Regions from separate parts of the Clostridium sp. 'deep sea' genome, predicted to be linked through region 1. Evidence: a T-box and tRNA genes for the amino acid it is inferred to sense, from the RefSeq annotation. Region 1 holds a T-box; the other regions hold tRNA genes.

What was found. A T-box is a leader RNA that pairs with one kind of tRNA and senses whether it is charged. The one in region 1 lies ahead of leuS (leucine--tRNA ligase), so its partner is inferred to be a tRNA-Leu.
Region 2: it encodes a tRNA-Leu, which carries the amino acid that the T-box ahead of leuS (leucine--tRNA ligase) is inferred to sense. The anticodon was not compared.
Region 3: it encodes a tRNA-Leu, which carries the amino acid that the T-box ahead of leuS (leucine--tRNA ligase) is inferred to sense. The anticodon was not compared.
Region 4: it encodes a tRNA-Leu, which carries the amino acid that the T-box ahead of leuS (leucine--tRNA ligase) is inferred to sense. The anticodon was not compared.

Annotation. Positions count from the first base shown of each region.
Region 1 is NZ_CP063353.1:3,157,824-3,162,966, forward strand. It holds gene leuS (leucine--tRNA ligase) at 1-1,690, opposite strand, end outside; T-box leader at 1,732-1,948, opposite strand; gene IMX26_RS14700 (hypothetical protein) at 2,087-2,242, shown strand; gene IMX26_RS14705 (hypothetical protein) at 2,341-2,661, shown strand; gene IMX26_RS14710 (metalloregulator ArsR/SmtB family transcription factor) at 2,736-3,086, opposite strand; gene IMX26_RS14715 (permease) at 3,222-4,181, shown strand; gene IMX26_RS14720 (thioredoxin family protein) at 4,194-4,424, shown strand; gene IMX26_RS14725 (rhomboid family intramembrane serine protease) at 4,557-5,143, shown strand, end outside.
Region 2 is NZ_CP063353.1:1,475,560-1,480,702, forward strand. It holds gene IMX26_RS06930 (hypothetical protein) at 1-129, shown strand, start outside; gene IMX26_RS06935 (TspO/MBR family protein) at 446-937, opposite strand; gene IMX26_RS06940 (hypothetical protein) at 1,061-1,966, shown strand; gene IMX26_RS06945 (glycosyltransferase) at 1,963-3,099, shown strand; tRNA gene IMX26_RS06950 (tRNA-Leu) at 3,117-3,203, shown strand; gene IMX26_RS06955 (5'-methylthioadenosine/adenosylhomocysteine nucleosidase) at 3,481-4,176, shown strand; gene IMX26_RS06960 (DUF896 domain-containing protein) at 4,201-4,380, shown strand; gene IMX26_RS06965 (helix-turn-helix transcriptional regulator) at 4,458-5,143, opposite strand, start outside.
Region 3 is NZ_CP063353.1:1,369,529-1,374,671, forward strand. It holds gene IMX26_RS06415 (hypothetical protein) at 1-601, opposite strand, end outside; gene IMX26_RS06420 (RNA polymerase sigma factor) at 607-1,080, opposite strand; tRNA gene IMX26_RS06425 (tRNA-Leu) at 1,243-1,329, opposite strand; gene IMX26_RS06430 (GNAT family N-acetyltransferase) at 1,489-2,034, shown strand; gene IMX26_RS06435 (lytic transglycosylase domain-containing protein) at 2,118-2,687, opposite strand; gene coaE (dephospho-CoA kinase) at 2,684-3,286, opposite strand; gene mutM (DNA-formamidopyrimidine glycosylase) at 3,297-4,133, opposite strand; gene polA (DNA polymerase I) at 4,112-5,143, opposite strand, start outside.
Region 4 is NZ_CP063353.1:1,442,321-1,447,463, reverse strand. It holds gene IMX26_RS06805 (hypothetical protein) at 1-110, shown strand, start outside; gene IMX26_RS06800 (hypothetical protein) at 174-470, shown strand; gene IMX26_RS06795 (hypothetical protein) at 509-1,252, shown strand; gene IMX26_RS06790 (hypothetical protein) at 1,249-2,043, shown strand; gene IMX26_RS06785 (hypothetical protein) at 2,045-2,929, shown strand; gene IMX26_RS06780 (ATP-binding cassette domain-containing protein) at 2,922-3,566, shown strand; tRNA gene IMX26_RS06775 (tRNA-Leu) at 3,697-3,785, opposite strand; gene IMX26_RS06770 (hypothetical protein) at 4,067-4,429, shown strand; gene IMX26_RS06765 (TetR/AcrR family transcriptional regulator) at 4,426-5,010, shown strand.

The DNA of each region.
Region 1 (5,143 bases):
ATGATTTAAAAGGCTCGTCAAAGTTTAAATAACCCAAGTCTCTTAATGCTTTAGTAATAAAGCGAGCATACAGTAAATGCATACAAGCATGTTCCGGACCACCTACATATTTATCTACTGGTAACATTTTATTTACTAAATCTATATCCCAAGGTTTATTCTCATTATTATTGTCTGGGTAGCGTAAAAAATACCAACTTGAATCTACAAAAGTATCTAAAGTGTTTGGATCTCTCTTAGCTTTTGCACCGCAAATAGGGCAAGTTGTATTTATAAATTGCTCATTTGTTGCTAGTGGAGCTTTACCCTGTGGTTTATAGTCTACATCAAAGGGTAATGTTACTGGCAAATCTTTTTCAGGAACTGGAACCATACCACACTTATCACAATGAATAATTGGTATAGGAGCGCCCCAGTAACGCTGCCGAGATATAGACCAATCTCTTAAACGGAAATTAATCGAAAACTCTCCTGCTTGTTTTTTTGCTAATTTTTCTACAACAGCTTTTTTGCCTTGCTCTGAGCTTAGCCCGTTAAACTCTTCGCTATTAACCATAACTCCATATTCTGTAAATGGTAAGTCATCATTATTATTATTTTTACCTTTAATTACTCGAGGTATAGGCAATTTAAACTTTGTTGCAAATTCAAAATCCCTAGTATCATGTGCGGGTACCGCCATAACAGCACCAGTACCATAACTAGCTAATACATAGTCCGAAATCCAAATAGGAATTTTATCACCAGTTAAGGGGTGAACGGCATAAGCACCAGTGAAAACACCTGTTTTTTCTTTATCTGTAGACATGCGTTCAATTTCACTTTGTTTACGTGCATAAAGTTGGTACTCTTTTACAGCCTCAGCTTGCTCTTTAGTAGTAATTTTAGCAACAAGCTTATGTTCGGGTGCTAAAACAACATAAGAAACGCCCAGTAAGGTATCTGCTCTTGTTGTAAATACTTTAAACGAATTGTTTTCACCACATACTTCAAACTTTATTTCAGCTCCAACAGATTTACCAATCCAGTTCTTTTGGGCTGCTATAGTACGTGAAGGCCAATCTAAATCATCTAAACCTGCTAATAGTTCATCAGCATACTTTGTAATACGGAAAAACCATTGAGTCATATCTTTTCTAATTATTTCAGCATCACAACGCTCACAAAAACCATTAACAACTTGTTCATTAGCCAAGACTGTTTGGCAAGAAGGACACCAGTTAACGGGTGCATCTGATCTATAAGCCAAATCATTTTTATAGAGCTGTAAAAATAGCCATTGGGTCCATTTATAATAATTTGGTTCACAGGTAGCAAGTTCATAATCCCAGTCAAACATAGCACCCATAGACCTTAATTGTTTTTGCATTGTTTTAACATTGTTTTCTGTAGAAGTCTTAGGATGAATACCTGTTTTAATAGCGTAGTTTTCGGCTGGTAAACCAAAGGCATCAAAGCCCATAGGCTCAAATACTTCATAACCTTGCATTCTCTTTAATCTTGCAAAAGAATCAGTTAAGCCATAATTATACCAATGACCTAAATGAAGCTTAGAGCCAGATGGATAAGAGAACATTTCTAAGCAATAAAACTTTTTATCAATATTATCACTTTTGAAGTTATATAGGTTAGTATCTTGCCATATTTGTTGCCATTTTAAATCAGTTTGGCGTGAATAACTATTTTCCATGTAAAAACCCTCCTATAAATATAAAAAACCCCTCATCTCCACATAGAGACGAAAGGAATGCTTCCGCGGTACCACTCTTATTCTAAGTTTAAAACTTAGCACTTAAAGAACATTTAACGCATGTTAACGAATAATACTACTCTGCTGTTCATATTATTAGCTCCTAGGCGAGTTCCAAACTATGTTTAATTGCTTTACACCACCCAGCAACTCTCTACATAAACATACATTTGTACTATTCCTAATCATAGCTTTGTCGGTAATTATAAAATATTTTATGTTAAAAGTCAAATAAGGTTGTTAATATAGCAAATTGTAAAAATTTAGCTTATCTAAATACTTGACAATGGTAATATATTTATTTATATTGAAAAAGAGTAGAGAGGAATGAACATAATGACAATAAAATGTGTAAATAAAGAAAAAAATGAACAGGACTGTCCTTGTGTTAAAACTAATTGTACTAACCATGGTATGTGTTGTGAGTGTGTTGCTCATCATCGCAAAATTAAAACGTACCCAGCTTGTTTACGAGATATTGACAAAAAATAGCTTAATCACAGTTTTTGATATATAATTATAACACTAGTGCAGGATAATTTCTTTAAAGCTAGAACTATAATAGCAATCATTTAAAAGGAGTGCCATAAGTGTCAAAAACTATTAAGAGAATATTAGCAGCTTTATTAATAATAATTGGCGGTATAGTATTAGTACAGATGTTTGAAGATAAATTCGTAAAAATGTTTATAACCGCATGTATAGTATTTTTTGCAACATACTTAAATAAACGCACACTAAAGCGTAGAAAACTAGATGAGCTACGTACTAAGTTAGAAAAAGAAATAGAAGAAGAAGAACTTGCTGAACAACAAAATCAAACAACTGTTATAGACACAGAGGCTAGTGAAGTAATACTAGAAGAAGAGCAAAAGAAGGTTGAAGAAGAGCAAATTATAGATCCTCAATAATAACAACATCAATAGCTGGTTTATTAATAAAGACCTATTAAAGAAATTATCATCTTTAATAGGTCTTTATTAAATTATCTGTTATATCGATAGCCATCTTCAAGTTCCTTTAATCTCTTAACAATACTAGCCATATTATGATCCTTTATATTATCATCTCTTAAAAAAGAACTAAAACCACTAAGAAAATTTTGTAGATCATTGCACTGTAAATGATAAATCCTCATAGAACCCTCAATGCTTTCTTGAACTATACCAGCATCTTTTAACACTTTTAAATGCTGTGAAATCCTAGGTTGACTAGTTTGCAAAACCTCAGTAAGTTCACATACACATAAATCATTCTCAGCAAGAAGCCTTATTATTTGCAATCTGGTAGGCTGACCTAAGGCTTTAAATCCCTTTACAAATGCATCTATGTTCATAATTATCACCTTATATAATAATTTTCTTATATTATATCGTTATTCTATTGACAAAACAATATAGTAATGCATATAATGTGATTGTTATATAAGAGATTACGCATATAATGTTTAACTTATATGGAGGGATATAAAATGTTTAAAGCATTTGCAGACTGGTTAGTCGGAGATATATTTAAAATGGATTTAACCAGTAAACTGGGAGGAGCTGTTCACTTTTTTGTGTGGGATGTAACAAAAATTTTAATTTTATTGTCTTGTATGATTTTTATTATATCCTATATCCGTAGTTATTTCTCACCTACAAAAACAAAAAAGGTGTTAGAAAAGATAACTGGTGTAAAGGCTCATGTTGTGGCCTCTTTGTTGGGCATAATTACTCCTTTTTGCTCTTGTTCATCAGTACCATTATTTATTGGCTTTGTGGAGGCTGGTATACCATTAGGAGTTACTTTTTCATTTTTAATAACCTCTCCTATTGTTAATGAATTTGCTATGGGCATGTTGTTTATAGCTTTTGGCTGGAAAATAGCTTTAACCTATATTATTGCGGGTGTAGTTATAGGAGTAGTTGGCGGTATTATTATAGATAAGTTAAAATTAGAAAAATACGTAGAAGAATATGTTTATAAAATGAAAATGGGTTCACACAAAGAAGAGGTATTAACCCTAAAACAACGTTTAGAATTTGCTAAAGAAAACGTTATTGAGATAGTGAAAAGGGTCTGGCTGTTTGTGATAATTGGTATAGGAATAGGGGCCGCTATTCATGGTTTAGTACCCAAAGACTTTTTAGCAACTCATGCTGGCCCAAACAACCCCTTTGCTGTACTTATTGGTGTTGTTGCTGGCATACCATTATACTCTAATGCTATGGGGGCATTACCGATAGCAGCGGTTTTAATTGATAAGGGGGTAGGCATAGGTACAGCATTGTCATTTGTGATGGCTGTTACAGCATTGTCACTACCCGAAATGATAATACTTCGTAAGGTTATAAAGACCAAGTTAATTGCCATATTTGTAGTTATTACAGGTATTGCTATAATAATAGTAGGCTATTATATGAATTTTATGAGCAACTATTTAATGTAAGGAGACAAAAACATGAAAATAGAGATTTTAGGTACAGGTTGTACAAAATGTCGCAGGTTATATGAACGTGTACAAAAGGCTGTTACAGAGTTAGGTATAAATGCCGAGGTTGTGAAGGTTGAAAATATGACTGAAATAATTAACTATGGAGTAATGAAAACACCCGCTTTAGCTGTTAATGGTAAAGTAGAGATTGTTGGCAGAATTCCAAAGCTAGCTGAAATAAAGGCTTTAATTAGCTAGTATAATAATAATAACCTAAAAAATAATCGAAAATGTTTTCGATTATTTTTTTAATTTCCTTATAATAATAAATCTTTTGTAATATGCTATACTATACATAGTAATAAAATGCCGCAGAATTGGGGTGGAGAATTGATACCTATAAGAGATACTGTTAGGTCTAGAAGAAAGCCTATTATAACAATAATCATAATTGCAATAAATATTGTTGTTTTTTTATATCAAAATTCACTTGGTACAAGAGCTTATCAAATGTTTGTCGCAAAATATTCAATAATACCAGTGTTAGGATTTTACCAACCTTGGAGATTCATAACCTCTGCGTTTTTACATGGTAGTTGGTTGCATTTAATAGGTAATATGTTGTATCTATGGATATTTGGTGATAATGTTGAAGATAAAACAGGTCATTTTAAGTTTATTTTATTTTACATATTAGCAGCTGCTATAGCTGGATTCGCCCAAATGTTAACTGATGTAAATAGCCTTGTTCCTGTTATTGGTGCAAGTGGAGCAGTTGCGGGTATTTTAGGTGCTTATTTTATTTGTTGTCCTGGTTCAAGAGTAGTAACTTTAATACCAATCTTTTTCTTTTTTACAACTGTAGAAATACCAGCTTTTGTTTATTTATTAGGCTGGTTTGCACTGCAATTTATCAATGGTGTATCTACAGTTGGTGGGGCTTCATCGGTAGCATGGTGGGCTCATATTGGCGGATT
Region 2 (5,143 bases), 1.7 Mb from region 1:
CGACTCTCTCACTCAGCTAAACAATGGTTAGATAAAAATGATTTAAAATCTGACCAAGCAATTAAGTTTGATTATTATATATTGAATGAAGATTCCCCTTATATAACAAAGTTTTATGATAAAAACTAGCTCTTGAGAGCTAGTTTTTTGGTTTGGATTCAGTTTTAATATTACAGAGTAATGCTCTGTAATATCTAAAATTTCATGGATTGGGTATTTCACCTTGTGAAATACGGTTTGGGCTTCATTTCATTTCGCGGCTTGGAATACCTTTGGTATCGATTAACTTACATTGCGCTTCGCTAATGTGATTTAGCGTAGCAGAACATTATACCATTTGAGCAGCAAATCCACTCCGTGAAGCCGAAGGCGAACCCATCCCGTGTTCCTCCAGGAACACCCCAACCGCGAGAATTTTATAATCGAGCCCACTCCCCTATTAATTCTACCTATTAAGCCACCAAATTGCGGCATTTAATATTGCTGCAAAGCTTACCCATATTAAATATGGATATAGTAAATATGCGGCTGGTTTAGAGACTGTTTTAAACGCTTTTATGGTGTACCAAATGCTGATAAGTAAAAGTAATATTATTAGTAATGCTAAAAACGGTGACTGTAAATAGAAAAAGGCAAAACTCCAAGCTAGGTTTAAAAATAGTTGTAAAAAAAATAGTTTTAAGGCCTGTCTAACATAGTAAATATCTGTATTTTGTCTCCATACTAAAAATAAGCTTATTCCCATTAAAATATAAATAAAAGTCCATACTGGCGCAAAAACGCTACTCGGGGGTGTAAAGCTGGGTTTATTAAGACTCATATACCAGTCATTAATGGAGGTAGCCGTAAATATGCTGCCTATATATCCTACTAACAGGGTTATTAACAATGATATCGCCAACAAAAATATATCGTTCTTTGTAAACTTTTTTTTCATAAAATCACCTAGTTTTTTTATTATATTAATTAATACTCTTAATAAATGTTTTTAATTACTTAATTTTCAATTTTCCCAAACTATATTTATCATGATATAATAGCTGTGATTGAGGTGATACATATGTTGAACAAACCGAAACTTGTTTTATGTGTAATTTTAATTGTGACTCTATTAACAATGTTTTCTGGATGTAAAAGAGACAATACTGGCGTTTTACTGAATAGTCTAAAATCGCTTTATAGTAATGAAGCCAATAAATTTGATTTTGTTTCTTCTCACAATATTAAAATTAACAAAGAGTATAAATCATCAACTGATTTAGAAAAAATTATTTTAGGTATTTTACCTGAGAATTTAAACGTAGACTTTGGTTTAACAATGTTTTATAATCTCTCTGAACTAAGGATTAGCGGTTATGCAGCAGGAACTCATGAAACAGCTTTGTTATTTAAAGAATGGCAGTTTGGTGTAGATATGGACTTTGATATTTATATAAATAAAGAAGAGGGTTTATATTTTAAAAGTGAAGATGGCTTTAATTTAATTAAAAATAAATATCCAGCTTTAGGTGATAAATTAACTAAAGACAATTGGCTTAAAGTTGGTTCAAAAGAAGAGGCATCATTAATTTTTACCGCCTTACAAAAGCTACGTAACCCAGAAGAGTTTGATAGTATTTTAAATAATAATCTAAAACAAGTTAAAACAGAAAAAAAAGATGACAATACTAAAATTGAGGCAGAGCTAAATATTTTTGAAATCTATAAAAATTTATTTAATAACTACAACACTAGCGAATTAAACTTAATAAAAAAACTTAACAACATTATAGAAAGTATTAACTTAACTACAACTTACACTATTAATAAAAATAACAAATTAACTGATACAACCTATTTACCTAGCAATAATGTTGCTGAAACAGAGTTTAATAAGGTTGTAAAAAGTTTTGGAGGCATAATCTACCGCTTTAATTATGAATCTTCAAATGAAAAATCTTTAAAACCAGATGGTGAGTATAAATGAGAGTAATGATTTTTACAGCGGGTGTAGGCAGCGGCCACAATCAGGTTGCCAAAACACTTCGTGATCAATTATTAGACAATCCCAACAACACCGTAGAGACTTTAGATGTTATTAAAACTATCAGCCCTTTTTTTAGCAAAGTGGTTTTAGATAGTTATTTAGCAATGTTAAAACATATGCCCAGCATGTGGGGACTTTTGCACGATCAGTTTGATCAATCTAGGGTTAAAGAAGAACCCTTTACTTTAATGAATAGCTTTTTAGCACGCGAACTTAACACTTGTATTGCGAATTTTGTGCCCGATATTATTGTAAACACCCACCCCTTTGCCAGTAACTTAATGGGTACATTAAGGCAACGAGGAAAAGTCAATTGCCCAGTTGTAACTTTAGTTACAGACTATAACGTTCATACTGCTTGGTTACATAGCTATATAGATAAATTCTATGTAGCTGCCCCCTTACTAAAATCTTTTGTAACTATGCTCAATATTCCTGAAACTCGAATAGTTAGCAAAGGACTGCCTGTTCGTAAACAATTTTTACAGGTACAACAACACCCTGTTGAAGAAATAAGAGCTAAACTAAGTTTAAACAGCATACCCACTCTCTTATTTATGGGTGGTGGTTTAGGTTTAGGAGATATTACTGAGGTTTTATCTTATACAGATAAAACAATTTCAGGTTGTCAAATTTTAGTTGTTTGTGGCAGTAATGATACATTATATAATGCTTTAGCAGCAAAGCAGTGGAATAATAGAGTTATATTATATAGGTTTATAGAAAACGTTGCTGAGCTAATGTATACGGCTGATTTGGTAATTACAAAACCTGGTGGTGTAACCTGCACTGAGGCCCTATGTTTAGGAAAACCTTTGGGGCTTATATCACCTATTCCGGGTCAAGAAACCCGTAACCAGCATTTCTTTTTAAATAATGGGGTTGCTATTAGTATTCCGAGTAACCGCTATGCGGGTTACATTATTGCGGATTTGTTAAAAAATAAAAAGAGAAGATTTGTTATGGGTCAGCTGGCAAAAGACCTTACAAATGTACATGCTGATATTGATATTATTAATGATTGGAATAGCCTATTTCAAAAATCAACTCTTGACACTTTAGGCTATAAATGATAGTATTTTTAATGCTTGCGGATGTGGCGAAACTGGCAGACGCGCTATCTTGAGGGGGTAGTGGGTGTATACCCTTGTGAGTTCGAGTCTCACCATCCGCACCATCAAAAAGAGTTAACTTGAATGAGTTAACTCTTTTTTTGTTTACCCTATATTTTTATATTTTTTTTGGGCAATTTTATGTTATTACTCTAAATAATGTTATAATAATTTTTTTCTACTTTATAATACAAAATTATTAATTTATATTAAAATAAGCTCACATTACAACCGTATTTCATTGCTATTAGTAATTATTTAGGTACTTTTAGGTACTTTATGATTTATAACTATTAATTCTTTTAGCACTATGCTAAAATTAATTTAATGCGAGGTGGTAGTGTGAAAAAGACTTTGTTATTATGTGCAATGCCCGAGGAACTGGAAATTATAAAAAACTCTTTGAAATTTGAGCCTGTAGAACAGTATAATTTTTTACCTTGGCCAGTATATAAACATCCTAAACTAAATATTTATGCAGGGGTAACCGGTATTAGTAAGGTTAATGCTGCTGCATGTGCGAGCGTATTACTTAATTTATTAAAGCCTGAACAACTCATTGGCATAGGGGTAGCTGGTGCAGTAGATCCCAAGCTAAAAATAGGTGACATAATTATTAGTAATAGCGCTATTCAGTATGACGTGGATGCTAGAACCTTTGGTTATCAATTGGGTGAGGTTCCTGGAATGGGCACAATAGATTATAAAGCGGATGACAATCTTTATACAACTGCCTTAAAAGTATCACAAACAATGGATTTAGATAGTAATATATTTATTGGGCAAATTATGTCTGGAGACTGTTTTGTTTCTGGAACTAAGGGCTCTGAAATTTATAGTACATTTAAGGGTCAATGTGTAGATATGGAGAGTGCCGCTTGGGCTCAAGTAGCTCATGTTTATAAGGTTCCCTGGCTTATTTTAAGAAGTATGTCCGATCAAGCAGATGGTACCGCACCAGATGACTTTGATGCGTTTTTACCTCAGGCAGTAAATAATTTATCTCATTTAGTGGAAGAATTATTAAAGAACGTTTAACATACTGAATAAAGGAGAGTTAATATGAAGCAAGATAGAATAAAAAAATTACATTTACTTGCCAAAACTAAAAACGATAGAGCGTTTTCCCCAGAAGAACATGCTGAGTACGAAGAGCTAAAAAAAGAGTATGTTGAAAGTATTAAGGATAATCTACACAGTCAACTTAAAAATGCTGGAGTACCTAAAAAAACTAAAGAATAACTCTAACTTAAATAATATAAATAGGAGCCAACTTACTAGCTTAAACTCTAGTAGTTGAGCTCCTTTATTAAACTATGTTACAGCTTACTGTATATGGCCTGCATTAAACCACAAGCCTTATGCTCATGCTCTTTAGCCTGCTGAATTAACTCAGCGGTTTTAGCCCTAATTTTAGGTTGACAAAAGCTCTTTAAGGTCTTTTCATTTTGCTCAAAACCACCTCTAATTTTGCACATTTCCATAGATATTTCGAGTATTTTTCTAAGGTATTTTGCAGCCTCATTACAATCATTTTGAACGTGCTTATTAGTATTACCTATCCATTCCATAAAGTACGCTGCATAAGCTCTTCCTTCACCTATCATAGTTTGAGCATCATTTTGACACATTAACCTCTCTATTAGCAGTGGTACTATAGTATTTTTAGAAAACTCTGCTTCATTAGTTATTGCTCGTGCCCATAACTCATAAGCTAACTGACCACCTGCGTAAGTTTGCATAGAGCGATTACCAGTATTAACTTTAATTGTATTTGTATTCATTATATTTAGGGCATTTTCGATTATTTCTTTTTGGCTTATATTTGCTTTTATTTCATCACCTATTGCTATTAACGCAATAGTATCCGGGTTTTGCCACCAATTGTTAGTAATATAATAACCACATTCATCTATTCCAGTATTCTTGTTAAATTCTTTGCAGTCTTGAAAACAGTTCCAACCAAGTAGTGTTTCGCCATTATTGCGATAGCCAGTTATTAAAC
Region 3 (5,143 bases), 1.8 Mb from region 1:
TGTCGCTATCAACCACCATTGGTCCAGGATGATTTTTGTCACTGACAATTGTTTTAGAAAATTTCACAGTGCATTGCCAATCATGACCAAAAATAAATCTATTATTGGTAAGGATTAAATAGTAGGCATCATCTGTTAGGGGTTGTTCAAGTTTCTCTATATTATAGACATTAGAAATATCAATTTTCATTTTTGTAGATGATTTAGGATCTACTTTAGTATTAGTCACTAATATTTTACCATCATAATCTCGTTCTACCTCTTTACCAGTACTATAAAGCATTAATTTAAGATTTTTCTCTAAAGCTAGCGTTTTTTCAGAAAGATTATCTATATTTACAGTAATAATTCCATTACCTTTATATTCGCTACTTAACCTTAACTCATCACCATCGAGTGGTGAAAAAATACTTGCAGCAAAAACTGCGGTAGTTATTGATAATACAAGTATACAGGTTATAATTGAGGCATATTTAAGTTTCATAAAAACAGGTTTTACATGGTGTTTTTTTTCCTTATTCATGAGAATAAGTGTTTTTTTCTTCAGCTCTTCTGGTGCTGTAATTTTTGATATTAGTTTATTATATTTTTCAAAATTCATAGTTATTAATCTCCTTTTGCAATTTGTTTTTTCAAGATATTTCTTGCTTTATATAATCTAGATTTAATTGTTCCAGGTCTTGATTTTAGTATTAAAGCAATTTCATCAATTTTATATCCCTCATAATAATGCAGGTATACAACACTTTTAAACTTAGGTTTTAGGGCTAATACCAAATAATAAACATCATCAACCTCAGTATTATTATTAGTAAAACTGTTTAAATCAGTTTCAGTTATGTTATTTCTCCAAAACGAGCTAAGGTGATTTTTACATTTATTTATTGTTGTTCTTATTAGCCAATACTTCACATGTTTCTCACTTTTTAATGAGCTGATATGACGAATAAGCTGTAAAAACACTTCTTGGTATATATCGTCAGCATCATTTTTATTTCCAACTTGAGATATGGCTATCCGGTAAACCATATCTGAATAATTCTCTATAATTTCATTACATGACAAATCTATTTTCGTCATCTCCTTTATATGTATTTGAAAGTCTTTCACTAACAATACAATCTAAACCCGCATTTGGTTCATTTTTTTATATATAATTTAATACGTATTTTATCTACATAATTATAAAATCCGAATCACTCACCAGCAATATACATTGGTAAATGATTCGGATTATCTTTGTGGTGCCGAAGATGGGACTCGAACCCACACGAGCCTACGCTCACTGCGCCCTGAACACAGCGTGTCTGCCAATTTCACCACTTCGGCATATAAATTTATGTAAATAATTATATTACGCTTTTCAAAATTTTTCAATGAAAATATTAATATTAAATAAAGTGAACTTAATGATTTAAGATATTGTTAGTAATATCTTATAATTAGGAGTATAATTATGATATAAATGATTAAAAATAAGGTGATTTTATGGAAAATGAGATTGTATTTGAATGTAGAGAGCTAGCTATGGCAGATCTAACTAGCGATTTATTAAAAAATTTTGATCGGTTTCAAGTAACCACTAGGGCTTGGTATAAAACTAATGATATTCATATAATTAATGACATAAGCTTTACCGATGATTGGGATAATAAAAAAAAATCAAAAATAGTTAGAGAGTTAAAAAAATGTATTGAACATGGTGGCTTTGTTATTGGGGCGTACAGCAACAATACTTTAGCAGGATTTGCAGCGGTTGAGGGTGTTTTTTTTGGTGAAAAGAATACTTATATAGAGTTAAGCTTCCTGCATACCACTAAGGATTTACGAGGATATGGAATAGGCTCTGAGTTATTTAATTTATGCTGTGTTAAAGCAAAATTTATGGGAGCAAACAAACTATATATAGGGGCACATCCATCAGTAAAAAGTCAAAAATTTTATAAAAGACATGGCTGTGTATATGCTACTGAAATAAACAAAAAAATATTAAAAAAAGAACCTTTAGATATTCAATTAGAAAAAACGCTATAAAAAATAACGGGAGCATACCAATAATTATTTTATAATTTATTGACTGCTCCTTTTTGTTTTTATATAAAACTCTTTAAATAATTTTAACGCCCATACAAACTAGTGTAAACTTCGTAAGACCTTAATACTTTTCTTACAAAGTGGCGGGTTTCATCATACGGTATTTCATTGGCTGTTGATATAGAACCATTCCAAATTCCTTCATTGATCCACTCTTTCACCCTACCCATACCTGAATTATAAGCAGCCAAAGCCATTGCAGTATTGTTATTATATTTGTTTAAGAGATGTTTTATATAGAAAGTTCCTAGTTTTATATTAGTATTTGGATCATATAAATCTTCGTTTTTTGCTATTTTTAATTCTACTTTATCTGCCACCCATTTAGCGGTATTAGGCATTAGTTGCATAAGCCCTATCGCTCCACTTTTAGATAATGCTCTAGGTACAAAATTACTCTCTGTTCTTATTATAGAGGCAATAAAATATGGATCAAGTCCAGTCTCTGTTGCATGCTGCCAAATAATATCTTTATACGGTATAGGGTATAGAACTTTCCAAAAAAATTGTGATGTAACTAATACTGCTATTATTACAAGCAGTATTATCAATGCTAATGCTATTCTAATTTTTGAGTAAAAAGTTTTTATCAAGATTTTTCTCCATTTTTAGTTAATTCATTAAGTCTAATTTCAACCTGTAAAAGCAATTTTGAAATAGTACTACTATTATCTAATACTATGTCTGCATGCTGTTTTTTAAAGTCTATGGGCATTTGAGCGTTAATTCTTGCTTTTGCCTCAGCCTTGCTATAATTATTACGCTGCATAAGCCTTGTTAACTGCTGATCAAAAGCGCAATACACTACCCATATTTCGTCAACCAAGTACTCAAGCTTAGCCTCAAACAATAAAGGTATGTCTATAACTACTATCTGTTCACTATTATATGATAGAAGTAGCTCATTTACGTCTCTAAGTACCTGTTTATGAATAATTTGCTCTAACGCTTTTCTTTTTTGTTTGTCATTAAATACAATACTTCCTAATTTGCCTCTATTTATTTCTTTATTTTGTTGTAAAATATCTGTACCAAAATAAGCTACTACTTGGTAGTAAGCTGGTTTGTTTAAAGCTACGGCTTGTTTTGCTAGTATATCACAATCAATTATTGCTATTTTTTTTTGCTTGAGAAAATTTACAACTGTTGATTTACCAGTTGCTATTCCACCAGTTAAACCTATTTTAATCATTGCTTTTCCTCTAGTTATATCTCTCTTGACATATCTCACAAAAATGAGTACTTCTGCCCGCGACTTTTATTCTATCTATAGGATGTCCACAGGTTAAACATAGTTCATTTTTTCGACCATACACTTGTAACAAAAATTGAAAACTACCTGTTTTGCCAAACCCATCAACATAGTCATTTAGAGTTGTTCCTCTATGCTCTATTCCATCATTTAATACATCTTTGATGGATTGATGCAAAGCTCTTCTTTTTTGCTCTGGTATTTTACCTGCTGTACTTAAGGGGTGTATACTGGCTCTAAATAAGGCTTCATCAGTATAAATGTTACCTAATCCTGCTATCATGTGTTGATCGAGTAAAAGAGCTTTAATATTTCGTTTTCTTTGTTTATTGAGGATTTCATTAAAGCACTCAAATGTAAACTGCTCAGCTAAAGGTTCTGGGCCAAGTCGATGCCAACCTGAGCTTTTGCTTACTTCATCTTCATCTCCAATGTAAAGCATGCCAAACTTTCTTACGTCTACAAATCTAAGTTGTTTACCATTGTCTAAATCTATAATAAAATGATTATGCTTTTTAAGCTCTGTTTCGGGGTCTTCAAATCTTAGTTGACCAGTCATGCGTAGGTGTACTAATAGCCTTAAATCTTTATCGAGGTGAAACATTAAATATTTTCCACGGCGATTAATTGACTCAAATATTCTATCTTGTAATAATTCACTAAAAAGATGTGCCTCTGCATTTTTTAGTAATTTAGCATGAGTGAGTTTTGCTGATTTTATTTTTTTACCTTTTAATAAAGGCAATAATGATCTTCTGATCGTTTCTACTTCTGGTAATTCTGGCATTTATATTCCTCCATTTGATACCAATTAACGCCAACCTTAACATCTACTTTAATTGGCACACTTAACTGCATTGCATTTTTCATAGTTTTTTCTAAAAGATCTGCTATCTCCGGTAACTCTTCTTTTGTAACCTCTAATATTAATTCATCATGTACTTGTAGTAACATTCTACTTTTATATTTGCCTTTTAATAATGCGTGCTGTAACCTAACCATAGCTAGTTTTATTAAGTCAGCAGCACTACCTTGAATAGGAGTATTTGTTGCAATACGCTCAGCAAACGATCGCTGATGATAATTACGACTATTAATATTAGGTAAATACCTTCTTCTGTTTAAAATGGTTTCTACATAGCCATTGCTTTTTGCATCTACTACTGTTTGATCTAAATAAGCTCTTACTGCTTTATATCTTTCGAAATAGTTATTTATATACACTGCAGCTTCTTTACGTGATACCTTAATATCTCTTGCCAAACCATAGTCGCTCATACCATATACAATGCCAAAATTTACTGCCTTAGCTCTAGCACGCATTTCTCTATCTACTTTATCTGTAGTTACATTAAATACTTCGGATGCAGTACGAGTATGAATATCCTCATTCTTAGTAAAGGAATCCGTTAAAATAGGGTCTCCTGACATATGGGCAAGTATTCTTAGCTCAATTTGAGAGTAATCGGCTGCTAATAAAAAATCATAATCAGTGCTTGGAACAAAAGCTCTTCTTATTCTACGACCTTCTTCTAATCTTATAGGAATATTTTGAAGATTTGGTTCTGTACTGCTTAATCTACCTGTTGCTGTAACAGTTTGATTAAAGGTAGTATGAATTTTTCCTTGTTCAGTAATTAAGGTAATTAAACCATCTACATAAGTTGATTTTAACTTAGCTAATTGACGATAATGGATTATTAAAGCTGGTAGCTCATGCTCTAAAGCTAATGTTTCAAGCACCTCTTGTGAGGTAGAGTACCCAGTTTTTGTTTTTTTAATAACGGGTAAGCCTAG
Region 4 (5,143 bases), 1.7 Mb from region 1:
ATGAAGATTATGGATATTCTCTTGATAAAGAGCAACTACTGGCTAGAGCCAATTCAAATGAAGGAACTAGCTATAAGTATGTAGCAGGTAAGTTCTGGGGTAAAAAATAAAATAGCCAATAATTAATTAACAAATGAATAACCTCATATTTAATTTTTTAAGGAGATACATAAATGAAGACTAAAAAAATCTTACTTATTGTTGTAGGGTTTTTAGTTGTTTTAGCGGGTTGTAAACAAGCACCATCTCAAGTAATAAAACCTAGTAAAGGTACAATTACTTATATTAAAGATAATAAAACAAACATAGCCCATGTTAAAGAAGTAGTTGTTGGTAAAACCATTAAACTAAATATTGATGTTGATGTTAATGTGGATAATAAAGAGTATGCTATTTATAATGCTTGCCCCATAGCCGTAAACCATAATAAATGGTTCAAATATTTTTTTGGTGAAAAAAGCAAAAGTTAGAACATTTTTATGATAATTGGCAAGCTAAACACTTAAAAATGCAAGAAATAACTGATCAAATAATTAACAATACTTTTGGCTACAGAAACAGTGATATCGAGGTTTACTATTTACTTACTGACTCAACTTTTAGGTATTTTAATAAAGAATATCAAGAGGTTAGTTTAAACGAATGTGCTGTTATTAATCCACAGCAAAAAGAAGTAAACCAGGCTTTACAACTAAGTAATAAGTTTATTAATAATGTAGCTGAAAACCGTTTAATGGTTAATAATTACACAGTATATCAACCTTTAAATCAGCAAAGTATTATGGTTGTAGATTATAAACGTAGTAATATAAATATTTTAATTGATAATCCACCCCAAACTATTGATCAACAAATTATTAAACCAGACGGTGGTGTTGTGTTTATACAAAACAACAAAGTAGTTTTTTCAAGCTTAACAGTTAGAGATTTTAAACATGTTAAAACAACAGCTATTATCAGCCTTGAACAGGTTTTAAATACTCTTAGAATTTATGTAGATACTATTGAAGCCTATACCGAAAATTATATTAAGGGAATTTGCAAAAAAAGTGAATTTAATATTAAAGATATTTCATTAAAATATTATCCATTTAGAATTGAAGATGAAAATTTAGCCAGTACTTATGCAGGCATTAATGGTGCTTATGTTACCTATAAACCCGTATGGGTTATATCATCTGGTAAACGTGAAGGCAATAACTTGGAGTTTGTAATGATCATTAATGCCACTACAGGAGAAATAATTAGATGAAAAATAGTTTAAGGGTATTTTATTGCTCTTTTTTAAGATTAATAAAACAGCCTCGATTTTATATAGCCATTATAATTGGTGTTTTATTACTATTAAGTGAGCGATGGATTGATTACGTAGATAAATTTATTTTAGGTAAAAATATTTCTAAAACCTACTCGTTTGCCTTTATGTTAGAAGTAAGTTTGTCTTATACTATCTTTCCCTTTATTTTTGTACCACTTTGCACAATTAGTGGTAGTTTGGCTTTTTGTGAAGATACAAGTCATAATTTTTATCGAGCTATATGGACAAGAGTCTCTAAAAAAACATACGCCAAAGCACAAGCCTTGGCAAGCGCTGTTATTGGAGGTTTAACAGGAGCCAGCATAATTATATTTTCAGCACTGCTGTTAAGAGTAATTTACCCGAGCCATAGTATTGCCATGCAAACAACTGCTCAATTTGGAGCTTTAAATGACCCCATTGCTATAGTACTAAATGGCTGGGGTTATGTAATTAAAATTGCTTTTGTATACTTTTTTGGAGGAATGGCTCTGGCTGTTTTTGGCTTGTTATGTAGCTCATTTGCTAAAAACAGATATGTAGCAGTACTTGCTCCATTAATTTTATTTATTAGTGCAGACTTTTTAATGGGCAGTTTTCACTTACCCTTTGCCCCCATGGATTTATTAATGACTTATGACAGTACAAGTGTATCAGTTTTTACTAGTGCTGCAATATTTACGCTAGGCATTTATATGTGTACTGTGTTATTTACTCTTAAATGCGAAGATAAGGTGGGTGAGTGATATGCGATACATTTTAAATTTGTTTAGACTAAACTTATTAAGATGGAAGACATCTCTAAGAATAATTATGTTGTTATTAATAATTCCGGTAATTCAACTAAAGTATGTTTTCCCTTATTTAAAAAATGTTAGTAATTTACAAATGCCTATGCATGTTTTTGAGCCATATATTGCCTCGTTTTCAAGTATGCACAGTTCTTTGCTTATTAGCATTATTGTAGTATTTATCTTAGCTGATGTTCCTATTAGACATCAAGGTTTTGAGTTATCTTTAATTCGGGGCAGTAAGCAAAAATGGCTATTCAGCCAGTGGCTATATATTATTTTTTGCGCATTTTTAATTTGCTCCATCATAGCTTTATTTAATATTGTAATTTCATTACCTTTTTCTTATATTCAAAATGAATGGAGTATTCCAGCACATTTACTAGCAATGAACAAAACAGCTACAGGATACTCGGCAGTATCATCATCGGTACCACAGTTTATTTTATATAATGACTTGCCGATAAAGGCATTTATTTATACCTTTTTATTACAAATGTTATTATTTATATTCTTTGGAACTTTAACAGTACTTATAAATTTAAATAGCAATTATTTAATTGCGCCTATTATATTATTAATGCTCAATGCCGTAAACTGGTTAATTAGAATGTTTGTGCCGGGTGATAGAGCCTTTAATATCATATCTTGGTTTTCCCCTTTGTATCATGGTACTTATAGCGAGCATCAGTTTCAAGCGGTTTTAAACGGATCAATGGCTAGTGCCCAAAGCTCAGCGCTAATTTTAATTGTTTTAAGCCTACTTTTTATAACTATTTCGCACTTGCTTATTAGAAAAAATGATGTGCTAAATTTTACTAGAGGTGATTTTGATGACTAATGCTTATATAACTATAACTAATGTAAATAAAAAAATAAAAACTCAACAAATATTAAAAAATATAAATGTTACATTTGAACAAGGTAAAACACATGGCATAGTGGGTAGAAACGGCTCTGGAAAAAGCATGTTGCTAAAAACTATTAGTGGATTAACACCTGTAACAAGTGGTGAAATAGTAGTAAATGGTAAGGTTTTAGGAAAAGACTGTGATTTTCCTGAGAGTATGAGTTGTATTATTGAATCACCAAGCTTTTTATCAGCAGAAAGTGGTTTGAATAATTTAAAATACTTGCAAAATTTAACTCAGAAACCTGATAAACAGTACTTAGCAAAAATAATGGAACAGGTAGGGTTAAAAGAACATATGCATAAAAAGGCTGGTAAATACTCTACTGGAATGAAACAAAGATTAGGATTAGCTCAAGTGTTAATGGATAATAATGATTTAATTATTCTTGACGAACCCTTAAATGGCCTTGACGAAAAAGCAATGAAAGAGTTTAGAGATATTTTGTTAAACATGAAAAAGAAAAATAAAACCTTACTTATTGCAACCCATATGCCCGAAGATGTAGAAATGTTATGTGATACAGTAAGTAAAATGAGTAATGGAGAGCTGATTAAAATCAGGTAAATTTTTTACTGGTTATGTAGTAGTGGGTGGTTAAATAAGCTTAAATAGAGTTAATAAAAATACTAATAAAGTATCTAGTTTAAAACAAACAAAACAGCCTGTTAACTATAGTTAACAGGCTGTTTTAGTTTGGTGCCGAGAGAGGGACTCGAACCCTCACGTGGGGTAAACCACGCCAGATTTTGAGTCTGGTGCGTCTGCCAATTTCGCCATCTCGGCTCGTTAAATTTATTTAACAAAAACTAGTTTATCATGAGGTTATATAACTGTCAAGATAACATATTTTAAAACAGGATAAGTACTTAATATAAACACGTATATAAGTGTTAACAAGTTAATTTTAGTAATAGCATTTTGATTATTTTATAAACATAGCTAGTTACCTAAATTATTATGACAAACTAATTTACAAAATAACCTTTTCATGAACTAAATATTGTGCTACACTAAAACTGAACAATGTTCAATGTATTGTTCAATAGTTATACGGGAGAGTAAAAATGAAAGATATTGCAATTTTAGTTATAGAGCTTATTTTTGTTATATTTATAGTGATTTTAGGATTAACAAATAAGCAGTTTATGTTTATTAATAGCGCTCGTTCTGCTGTTATTACCTTGGGTATAATAGGTATGTGTTTTTGCGGAATTAGTATAGGCAAGTTTATTACAAATGCTCCATTTCACGGCTTTACAATTATGGCTTATGTAGTTGGTACTATTGCTTTAGCTTGTTTTATAACACAGCTTTTTAAGCTTAACTTGCCCATAATAGCAAACCCTAAAAACGCTTTGCTTATTTTGGCTGTTAGTATTATTATTAAAGGCATAATAGCAAGGTTTGGAGATGTATTGGTAAAGTGAAAAAGAATATTAAGCAAAGCATAATTAATGAAACAATAAATTTAATAAATGCCAATGACGATGTTAGTAAAATTACCATTAGGGATATTTGCAAAGCAACAGGGGTAGGTACTGGACTTATAAACTATCATTTTAAAAGTAAAGAGAATTTAATAGCGTGTTGTGTTCAGCAAATTATTGGTGATGTTATACAGCAATTTAACAACATGTGTTTGTTATTAAAAAATAAAACTGCCCTTGAGAGGTTAAGGATGATGATAAAGTCAACCTGTACTTTTTTGGTTGACAATGAAAACATAGCACGTATCTCTATTTTAACGGATATGCAAAAAGGGGCATTTAATGATAATACTAACCAAACTTTAAGTGTGTATTTACCAATAGTAAAAGCTGTTTGCCCAAATGGCACTGATTTATTAGATATTAAAATACTTGCTTATAATTTGATTTTTGCTTTACAGGGTTTATTTTTACGAACAGACTTAGCAAAAGCGGATTTAGCTCTTGATTTTAGAGAAGAAAAAGATAGAGATTTATTAGTAGATAAGGTGATAGATTCGGTTTTTAGTAAGTACTTATAGTAATGTAATGAGCATAGTTGTAATGAAAAATTTTTGCTATAATTTTGCACTATCGGTATACTGTTTTAAATATTATTGACTGTACTAAGTAAACTGAATTTTAAGTTAAAGCTAAGCGGGTAACCCCTAACCA